Regions from separate parts of the Longispora urticae genome, predicted to be linked through region 2. Evidence: riboswitches for the same ligand, from Rfam matches in the RefSeq annotation. Region 2 holds a riboswitch; each other region holds the start of a gene.
The links. Region 2 has a riboswitch for cyclic di-AMP ahead of PT931_RS05470 (C40 family peptidase). Riboswitches for the same ligand answer to the same signal wherever they lie in the genome.

Region 1 (3,266 bases), on a different contig from region 2:
GCTGCCCGTACGCGAACTGGTCGAGGATGGTGAGCTGTTCCATCAGGCTCGACGGGTTCTGCGAGCTGAGCAGGGCGCTCATCGAGGACACGCTCTGGCCCTTGTAGGCGGCGGCGGCGACGGCGCCGATCCGGCCCCGCGCGGCGTCCACTTTGTCCTGGGCCGGCTTGAGCTGGATGTTCAGCTTGTCGACGGCCTCGCGGGTGACCTTGAGCTGCTCGGTCACCTTGTTGAAGGACTCGATGACCTTCTCGAGCTCCTCGGACGCCTTGTCGATCTGGGCGGCGAGCTCGGCGGGGGTGGGCTCGGCCTGGGCGGGTGAGGCGCCGAGGGTTGCGGCGACGGCGAGGAGGCAGCCGATGGCCAGTACGCGGAGGGGTTTCCGGCTGACGGTGGTCAACGCAGCACGACCCTTTCATAGGCAACAAGCCGCGCCCACGTTACCCGCCTTGTGAGATGCGTGCCACCTTCGGGAAATGCCTACTACACAAAGAAAACAGCCCATCACGCGAGGTGATGAGCTGTTTTCTCGGTGGTCGAGAAACCGGGCACACAAATGGGTCTACCCGGGAAAGCCGGAACTACTAACCGCGGACCCGGCCCGCGCCGTCGTACCCGCCCATGGAGTCGACGTTCGAGATCTTCACCGACTCGCCCGGCTGGGGCGCGTGGATCACCTGGTTGTTGCCCACGTAGATGCCCACGTGGCCCAGGCCGTAGAAGAACACCAGGTCGCCCGGCTGCAGGTCGCCCCGGCCGATCCGGGTGGTGGCGGCCCACTGCGCGTTCGTCTGGTGCCCGCCGATGCCGACGCCGGCCGCGCCCCAGGCGCGCATGGTCAGGCCGGAGCAGTCGTACGTGTCCGGGCCGGCCGCGCCGTAGACGTACGCCTTGCCGAGCTGCGCGTACGCGAACTGCACCGCCACGCCCGCCTTGCCCGAAACGTTCGGCGGCGGGGTGTTGGAGGTGTTCGACGGGCTGGTGGACCGCTCGGCGGACCGGCTGGCCCGTTCGGCGGCGGCCTTCGCCTCGTCGCGCTCCTGGACGAGCGCGGCGTTGGCGGCCACCAGGGCGGCCTTCTTCGCCGCCAGGGTGGTCTCCTGCTTCGTCTGCTCGGCGATCAGGCCGTCCAGGCGGGCCTTCTCGGCGTCGAGCTCGCCCCGGGCGCTGGTGAGGTCCCCGACGCTGTCCGGCGCGGGACGGGTGGCCACGGCGGCGGCTCCGACCTGGTCGAACAGGGAGGTCGTGGGCCGGGCGGCGATGCCGAGCGGGTTGGCGGTCGCGGCGACCTTGTCGGCGAGGGGGGCCAACTTCGCGGCGACGGTGTCGGCGACGAGCCGGGTACTGGCCAGCGTCGCGCGCACCTTGTCGTACTCACCGGAGATCTGGGTGACCTCGCGGGCGTTCTGATCGATTTTGCCCTGAGTGTCAGTACCGGGATCGGCCTGAGCGGCGGTCATCGGACCCGAGACGGCCAGCACGGAGACGCCCACAACAGTGAGCGCGGCGCGCAGCAGCCCCGGCACGGAACATGGTGCCAAGGAGGACTCTCTTCCCTCGTCTGCCTACACGGGCAGCACACCGCCTACCGGGTTAGCTGACGGGTTCGGACGGGAAGAAATTGCGCCCTACCGCGCACTGCGCGGATTCACCCCGGCGGAGGAGTCGCACCTCCGCGATGGTTCCCCGGCTCACCGGTCACGATGACTCGGCGGCCCGTCCGGCGCTCCCCATCAATGGGTGGCTGACTCCCGGACGTTGACTGACGCTACCTGGGATCTGAGGCATAGCAACCCTGAGTGACGGGCCAGACGTGAGCCCCACCCGGTCGCACCGCAGCTCAGAGGAGGGTCTAGGCTCCGCCCGATTACCCTACGTGCGCGTTCAGCCACTCCTGCAGGGTGTCGAGGTAGAACTGGCGGGCCTCCTCCGCCGACAGGGCGAGGTCGTGCAGGCCGTCAGGAACCTCGATGAATGTCACGTCGGGGCCGAGCGCGCGGGAGTACTCCGCGATGTGCGCGACGTCGAGAACCGAGTCCATCCGGGTGGCGTCGTCGCTCCACTCGGGACGCTTGTACGACGCGGTGGACGCGGTCACCAGGACCGGGACGTCGATGTTGAGGCCCCTGCGCAGCCGGCGCTGGGCGTGCGTGATCGCCACCAGCCAGCCGAGCCGGGTCGGGATGCCCTCGATCGGCTTCCACGCGGTGTCGAAGTTCCAGGCGCCCTTGCGGTCGACGTGCACGCTGTCGCCGTACACGCTGCTCAGGCCCGCCGGGAGCGAGCGCATCGGCTGGCGGCGGCCCACCGGCGCGAGGACGACCGGCGCGACCCGGCGGAGGAACCAGTTCGCGTTGAGGTCGAAGAACGGGCTGTTCAGGGTGAGCGCCGTGATGGTGCCGGTGCCCTGGAGCTTGTGCGCCCACATCGAGGTGGTCAGGCCGCCCGTGGAGTGCGCGTTGACGACCAGGATGTCGTGGCCGTCCTCCTCGCGGATGATCCGGGCCGCCTCGTCGAGCTCGACGAAGTACTCCGCGACGCTGTCCACCATGGACGGCGTCTGGCCGGGGCGCAGGCTGCGGCCGCTGCGCCTCAGGTCGATCGCGTAGAAGGTGTAGCCGAGGCTGACGAAGAAGTCGGCCAGGTGGGTCTGGAAGAAGTAGTCGTTGTACCCGTGGACGTAGAGCACCGCCCGGGTGGACTGGCCGGCCCGACGGCGGACGAGCGTGGCGACCAGCTCGCCCTTCTCGTCGTCCGGCAGCGGCAGGGTGCGCGCCTCGTAGGCGTCGCCCAGGATGTCCTTGACCCACATGGGCACATCATCGCAGGTGGTCGAGGATGTCGGGCACCGCCAGAAGAATTCCGGCGAGTCCGGCCACGATCACAAAAAACGGGCGGAGGACACCGCGTTCGAACCCGCCGTTCACCTGGACGGCCATGAAGTTCGGTACGCCGATCTCGCGCCACACCCGGCCGGCCAGCGGCAGGGGCCACAGGACGGGGCAGCCCGCCCGGGTGATCATGTCGCCGAGGGTGTGGATGACGCCGCCGAACGCGATGGCGAGCCCGAGCAGCGGGAAGCCCCGGTCGGCGGGCAGCCACAGCCAGGCCCCGTACGCGGCGCCGGCCGACAGCAGGGTCACCACGATCCAGCCGCGCTCCTTGGCCCAGTCGGCGAGCAGGCCCCGGATCGCGAGCCCGAGGGTGAAGAACAGCAGCCCGATCACGAACGGCTTGCCCCAGTGCCCGGCGAGGAACGCGACCAG
Region 2 (3,266 bases):
GTTCCGCGAGTGGGCGACGGCCCCCGACGGCACCCGGGTACCCATCTCGATCATGACCTTGAAGGGTACGCCCCGGGACGGCTCGGCCCCCCTGTCGCTGTACGGCTACGGCAGCTACGAGACCAGCATCGACCCGTGGTTCTCCATCGCCCGGCTGTCCCTGGTGGACCGGGGCGTCACGTTCGCCATCGCGCACGTCCGCGGCGGCGGCGAGATGGGCCGGCACTGGTACGACGACGGCAAGCTGCTGCACAAGAAGAACACCTTCACCGACTTCGTGGCCTGCGCGCGGCACCTGGCGGCGGCCGGCTGGACCAGCCCGGAGCGCACCGTCGCCCGGGGCGCGTCGGCCGGCGGCCTGCTGATGGGCGCGATCGCCAACATCGCGCCGGAGGCGTTCGGCGGGATCGTCGCGCAGGTGCCGTTCGTGGACGCGCTGAACACGATCCTCGACCCGACGATGCCGCTCACCGTCGTCGAGTGGGACGAGTGGGGCAACCCGCTGGCCGACCCCGAGGTGTACGCGTACATGAAGTCCTACTCCCCGTACGAGAACGTCACCGCGCAGGAGTACCCGGCGCTGCTCGTGATGGCCGGGCTGAACGATCCCCGGGTCGGCGTGCACGAGGCCGCGAAGTGGGTCGCCCGGTTGCGGGTCGTCGGGCGGGGCGGTCCGGTGCTGCTCAAGACGGAGATGGGCGCGGGGCACATGGGCCCGTCGGGCCGGTACGACGTGTGGAAAGAGGAGTCGTACGTGAACGCGTGGCTGTTGGACGTGGTGGGGCTGGCGGGCTAGGCAGACCCGGCGCCGGCCCACGTCGGGGCCGGCGCCGGGCTGGTCAGACCAGAGCCGCCAGCAGCGCCGGGTTGATGTTCCCGCCGGAGATGATCGCGACGGTCCGCCCGAGCGGCAGCTCCTCCCGGTGGTAGAGGTACGCCGCCGTGGACACCGCCCCGCTCGGCTCCGCCACCAGCCGCGAGGACCGGGCGAGCACGCCCACGGCCGCGCCGATCTCCTCCTCGGTGACGGTGACGATCGCGTCGGCCACCTCGCGGATGTGCGCGAACGTCAGCTCGGACAGCCGCGGGCTGCGCAGACCGTCGGCGATGGTCTTCTCGGTCTGTTCCAGCGGCCAGGACACGACCCGGCCGGCGGCGAGGCTCTCCCGGGCGTCGGCGGCCAGCGCGGGTTCGACGCCGATCACCTTCGCGTTCGGGGCGAGCGCGCGGATGGCGGTGCCGACCCCGGAGAGCAGGCCACCCCCGCTGACGGGTACGAGCACGACCTCCACGTCCGGCAGGTCCTCGGCGATCTCCAGCCCGACGGTGCCCTGTCCGGCGATGATGTCGACGTGGTCGAACGGCGGGATGAGCGGGTAGCCGTGCTTCGCGACCAGTTCGAGGGCCCGGGCCTCCCGCTCGCCGGGTGAGACGACGATCACATCCGCGCCGAGGTTCTGCATGCCCGCGATCTTCACCTCGGGGGTGGTGTCGGGGACGACGATGATGGCGGGCATGCCCAGTTGCCGGGCCACGTACGCGACCGCCTGGCCGTGGTTGCCCGACGAGTACGCGATGACTCCGGGCATGTCCGGGCGGATCGCGTTGCGCGCGCCACGGATCTTGAAAGCGCCGATGGGCTGCAGGTTCTCCGGCTTCAGCCAGAGTGGCCGGTCGGCGTCGGCCCACGCGCACGGCACGAGCTGGGTCCGCAGCGCGGTACCCGCAATGGTTGTGGCGGCTTTCTGGATGTCACCCAAGGTCACGAGCCTCATAGTCGTCAAGGTAACCACACGCGGAATTCATCGTTAGGTAGTTGGGTAGCTACCGCACGAAGTGGCACAAGCAGATAACTTGTTACCCCCCAGTCCAGCGTCTAGCCTTGGGACCGTTCGTCCGGGTACAGCGACCCGACGGGGGGAGCACCGGTCGAATGCCGCCGAGTCGCCCTGTGGCGAATCGGGGACCCACAGAGCTAGTTGGGGTGAATCCGTCACTGTTCGTAGTGGCGGTAGGGCGATCTTCCCGCCCGAACCCGTCAGCTAACCCGGTAGGCGGCTGAGGGAAGAAGGAGTCAGCAGCCCAGGTGAAATCCGTCCGCGGAGCCTATTTAGCCGTCGTCGCCGTCACCGCCTCCGTCGTGATGTCCTTCGCGGGCAGCGCGCACGCCGACGATGTCGACGAGATCGAGCGCCAGTTGGATTCCAAGTGGAGTGCGCTGGAAGGCACGATCGAGCAGTACAACAAGACTGCCGCGACGCTGAAGACCACCAAGGCCGAGGTCGAGGCCGCCTCCCTCAAGGTCAAGCCCCTCCAGGACAAGGTCGACGTCGCGTACGCGCAGATCGGCCTGATGTCCGCCGCCGCGTACAAGGGCGGCAAGGCCAGCACCGCCAACGCCCTCCTCGGGGGCGGCTCGGCGGACTCGATGCTCGAACAGCTGACCCTCCTCGACGCCATCAGCGCGTCGGAGCAGAAGCAGATCGACGAGCTGAACAGACTCAAGGCACCCCTCGACGCCGAGAAGAAGAAGATCCAGACCCTGCTCGACTCGCAGCAGAAGATGGAGTCCGAGCTCTCCGCCAAGAAGGTCTCGATCACCGGCGAGATGGACGCCCTGCAGGCCCAGCGGACCGCGGCGTACAAGGACCGGGCGAGTCGGAACGGCACCCGGATCGACTACGTGCCGCCGTTCATCCCCGGCCCGCCCGGCAAGGCGGTGACCTTCGCGATGGCCCAGATCGGCAAGCCGTACGTGTGGGCCGCCGGCGGTCCGGACGCCTACGACTGCTCCGGCCTGACAATGGCCGCGTGGGCCGCGGGTGGCGTGTCCATGGGGCACTACACCGGCTGGCAGCGCGACGCGTCGACCCCGATCACCCGGTCGCAGCTCCAGCCCGGTGACCTGATCTTCTACGGCGGCGACCGGCACGTGGCCCTGTACATCGGCAACAACCTGGTCGTGCACGCCCCGCAGCCCGGTCAGAACGTCAAGGTCGAGGGCGTGGACATGGGCGGGGACACCCCGACCGCCTACGCCCGCCCCAAGTACGCGCGCTGACACCCCCCTGCGAACGGCCCGCCCTCCACGAGGAGGACGGGCCGTTCGTGTGTCCGGGGACTAGCTAGTAGCGGGTGCCCTCGGGGGTCGGCAGCGTGTCGAGATCCGCGAGGTCCTCGGCGGTGAGGACGAGGTCCGCCGCCGCCGCGTTCTCCTCCAGGTAGGAGATCCGCTTGGTGCCCGGGATCGGCACCACGTGCTCCCC
Region 3 (3,266 bases), on a different contig from region 2:
TCCTCGCCCTGCGGTCCGCCCTGGCCGGCGAGCCCGGCGCGCTCCTCCCCCGGGACCTGGCCGACGCGATGGCCACCCGGTCCGGGCCGACCACCCCCTACGGCCTGGGGCTGCAGTTGTCCGAGCCCGACCTGCCCGCGTCGATCGGGCACGGCGGCGGCAACGAGGGCTTCAAGTGCCAGGCCACGCTGTTCCTCGACGGCGGCCGGGGCGCGGTCGTCATGACCAACGGCGACTACGGGCACGCGCTGATCACCGAGGCGCTGCTGCCCGCCCTCGCGAAGGGGCTCGGCTGGCCGACCCGCCCGGCCCCGGTGGGCGGCCCGCCGGTCGCCGGCCGGTTCACGGGTGACGACGGCGAGTTCCTCGTGACCGGCGACGCCGCCGACCTCGCGTTGACCGCGCCGGGGCAGGCGCCGGTGGTGCTGCGGCCCGTCGGGGACGGGGCCTGGCGGGCGGGCGGCCTGAACGTGACGGTCCGGTTCCCGACGCCGGACTCGGTGGTGATCACGCAGGACGCGGCCCCCGGCCAGGACATCCACGCGACGCTGGCCCCGTGGAGCCCGGCGGGGCAGCCATCGACATCTATAGACACTGTCTAAAGTAGACTGTTACGGTCGCCTCTCCGCCTCCCGAAGGAGAAGCGCTCATGTCACGACTGCTCAGGACGGCCCTGGCCGCCACGTTCACGCTCGCCGCCACCGGCGTGAGCCTCGCCGTCACCGCACCAGCCCAGGCCGCCCCGCCGTGCAGGGTCGCGTACTTCCTCACCGACGGCGGGACCGCGATCGGCGCGGAGGCCTGGATGATCTGCTACGACGGGCAACCGGAGCGCCAGATCTACGTCTCGCTTCAACGACTGAACCCCGGCACCGGCACCTGGACCACCGTGTCGAGCTACTGGGAGACCACCACCTACATGTGTGTCGGCACGGCCACGAACACCTACCGCAGCATCAACGACACCACGAACGTGGTGAGGACGATCACCGCCAACTGCGGCTGACGCCCGGCGGCGGGCACCACCCGGTGCCCGCCGGCCGGCGCGGAGCCGGCCGCACGCCCGGTCCCGTGAGCGCCGGACCGGCCGGAAGCCCGGCACCCGTCAGCGCATCGACAGGTGCACGTGGTTCGTGTGTTCCGACGACGGGTCCCCGCTGCCGAAGTACGAGCGCCAGCCCGTGCCCGGCATCCAGATCTGCCGGAACCAGATGACGTAGAGCACCCCGAGCCGGTCCGCGTTGGCGATGTACCAGGCGGCGAGCTTGTTGCCGTAGTCCTTCTCCGCGCCGACCGCCATCCCGCCGAAGCCCTTCGCTGCCGAGGACCAGTCGCAGGCCTTGCCGCGCGGGTGCTCCCCGCCGTCCTCGGCCGAGCGGTAGCAGGACACGTAGTGGTCGAAGTTCGCCTTCTTCGTCTCGTTGTACGCGTGCAGGGTGCGCGGCGACAGGCAGCCGCTGGTGGTCGGGTCCTTCACGGAGCAGCCCTCGGACGGGAAGCTGCCGTCGGGGTTGCGCGGCGCGGGGGTCGCGTTGGCCGGCAGGTCGCCGAAGCCGAGGGTCGGGTCGCCGCCGCCGGCCGAGCGCAGCGCCTTGAGCGCCTCGTCCTGGCGTTTGCGCAGCTCCTTGAGCTGGTTCTCCTGTTCGAGGATCGCCGCGTCGAGGTCCTTGCGCTGCCGAGCGAGGGTGGCCTGGGCGGCCTTGAGCGCGGTGACCTGGGCCCCGTCGCGCTCGGACAGGTAGCGCACCGTCGCCGCCGTGTCCAGGAAGCTCTCCGGTGACCCGCTGGACAGCAGCGCCTGCAACTGGGCCGACGAGCCGCCCCGGTACTGCGCCGCGGCCAGCCGGCCCACCGCCGCGCTCAGGTCGGCCACCTTGGCCTGGGAGGCGAGGATCTCCTCGGACAGTTCGCCCTCGCGCTTCTTGGCGTTGGCGATCGCGGTGCGCGCGTCCTGGTACCCCTGGGAGGCGGCCCGGAGCGCGTCGCGCAGCGGCTTCGTACCCCCCTCGGGCTCGGCCTGGGCCGGGGTGATCGCGACCAGCATGGTGGCGGCGACGGCGACGACTGTCAGGGCGGCACGACGTGCTAAGACGGACAAGACAGACAGAACCCTTCTCCCGTACCCGCCTACCAGGTCAGCTGACGGATTCGGGCGGGAAGAGCGCCCTACCGGCCGGCCCTCCACAGAGGAGCCGGGCGGATTCACCCCACGTACCTTGGGTCCCCGGCTCGCGAGTGCGACTCGGCGGTGACTCCCGGTGCCACCCGTCGGCGGCGAGGGTCCGGTCGTCTGCACGCCGATGCTAGGACAGAGCGTGACTCTCGGCAACTACCACGCGTTCAATCACACACTGTGGAGAGATCGTCGTCACGCAGAGCGACAATTCGAGCAGAGGGGTACCCGGCGGGACGGTTCCGCCGTGCGGCCCGGCCGGCGCGGGCGCGGCCGCCGCCGGACCGGTCGGCGGGGCTACCCGGCCGGCGGGAGCAGTCTCGGGGAGGTCGCCGCGTCCGGCCACAGCAGCAGCACCCGGCACGGCGCGTGGTCCACCACGAACCGGGTAGCCGGCCCCAGGCTGCCCGGGCCGGGCCGGGAGTGGTCGCCGTCCCGGGCCAGGACCAGCAGGTCCGCCGCCTCGCACGCCTCGACCACCAGCCGCTCGGCCCGGCCGGAGGTGGCGGCGATGTGCGCCGGGCGGCCCAGCCGGGCCACGGCCGCGTTCAGCAGGGTGCGTTCGGCCGCCCGGACCGCCGCCTCGACCGTGTCCCCGGGATCGGTACCGTGCCCGCCCCGGCCCAGCCGGCCCAGGAACGCGCCGTGCAGGCTCTCGGCCACGCCGGGGTCCGTGACGTGCAGGAGTGTGATGTCCGCTCCCGGCGGCGCCAGGTCGGCCGCCGCGTCGACGCAGGCCGGCCACGTGCCCTCGGTGAGCCAGACGAGAATCCTCATACCCCCCACAGTCGCAGCCCCAGCCACAGGGCGACCACCCCCGAGGCCAGACACGCCGGTACGGTCAGCGCGCCGAGCCGGAGGAACTCCGCCACCGTGGGCCGGGCGTCGTGCGCGTGCAGGATCCGCCGCCACAGCAGGGTGGCCAGCGAACCGACGTACGTGAGGTTCGGGCCGACGTTCACGCCGATCAGGACCGCGAGCACCAGGCCGGGCGAGTGCGCGACGGCGGGCACCAGGACCAGGGTGGCGGGCAGGTTGTTGACCAGGTTCGCCAGCACCGCCGCGAGGGCCGCCACCGCCAGCAGGCCCAGCA

Region 1: it holds a riboswitch for cyclic di-AMP, as region 2 does, so the genes downstream of both, PT931_RS03905 (C40 family peptidase) here and PT931_RS05470 (C40 family peptidase) in region 2, are expected to answer to the same signal.
Region 3: it holds a riboswitch for cyclic di-AMP, as region 2 does, so the genes downstream of both, PT931_RS28985 (coiled-coil domain-containing protein) here and PT931_RS05470 (C40 family peptidase) in region 2, are expected to answer to the same signal.

The regions. Positions count from the first base shown of each region.
Region 1 covers NZ_JAQZSH010000008.1:32,716-35,981, reverse strand. Annotated here, with positions in the region: gene PT931_RS03910 (C40 family peptidase) at 1-400, opposite strand, end outside; gene PT931_RS03905 (C40 family peptidase) at 585-1,541, opposite strand; cyclic di-AMP (ydaO/yuaA leader) riboswitch at 1,583-1,714, opposite strand; gene PT931_RS03900 (alpha/beta hydrolase) at 1,868-2,812, opposite strand; gene PT931_RS03895 (metal-dependent hydrolase) at 2,820-3,266, opposite strand, start outside.
Region 2 covers NZ_JAQZSH010000011.1:102,994-106,259, reverse strand. Annotated here, with positions in the region: gene PT931_RS05480 (S9 family peptidase) at 1-796, shown strand, start outside; gene PT931_RS05475 (threonine ammonia-lyase) at 840-1,775, opposite strand; cyclic di-AMP (ydaO/yuaA leader) riboswitch at 1,928-2,072, shown strand; gene PT931_RS05470 (C40 family peptidase) at 2,087-3,061, shown strand; gene PT931_RS05465 (aldo/keto reductase) at 3,126-3,266, opposite strand, start outside.
Region 3 covers NZ_JAQZSH010000041.1:282,140-285,405, reverse strand. Annotated here, with positions in the region: gene PT931_RS28995 (serine hydrolase domain-containing protein) at 1-602, shown strand, start outside; gene PT931_RS28990 (hypothetical protein) at 650-1,006, shown strand; gene PT931_RS28985 (coiled-coil domain-containing protein) at 1,106-2,044, opposite strand; cyclic di-AMP (ydaO/yuaA leader) riboswitch at 2,110-2,258, opposite strand; gene PT931_RS28980 (universal stress protein) at 2,471-2,950, opposite strand; gene PT931_RS28975 (ArsB/NhaD family transporter) at 2,947-3,266, opposite strand, start outside.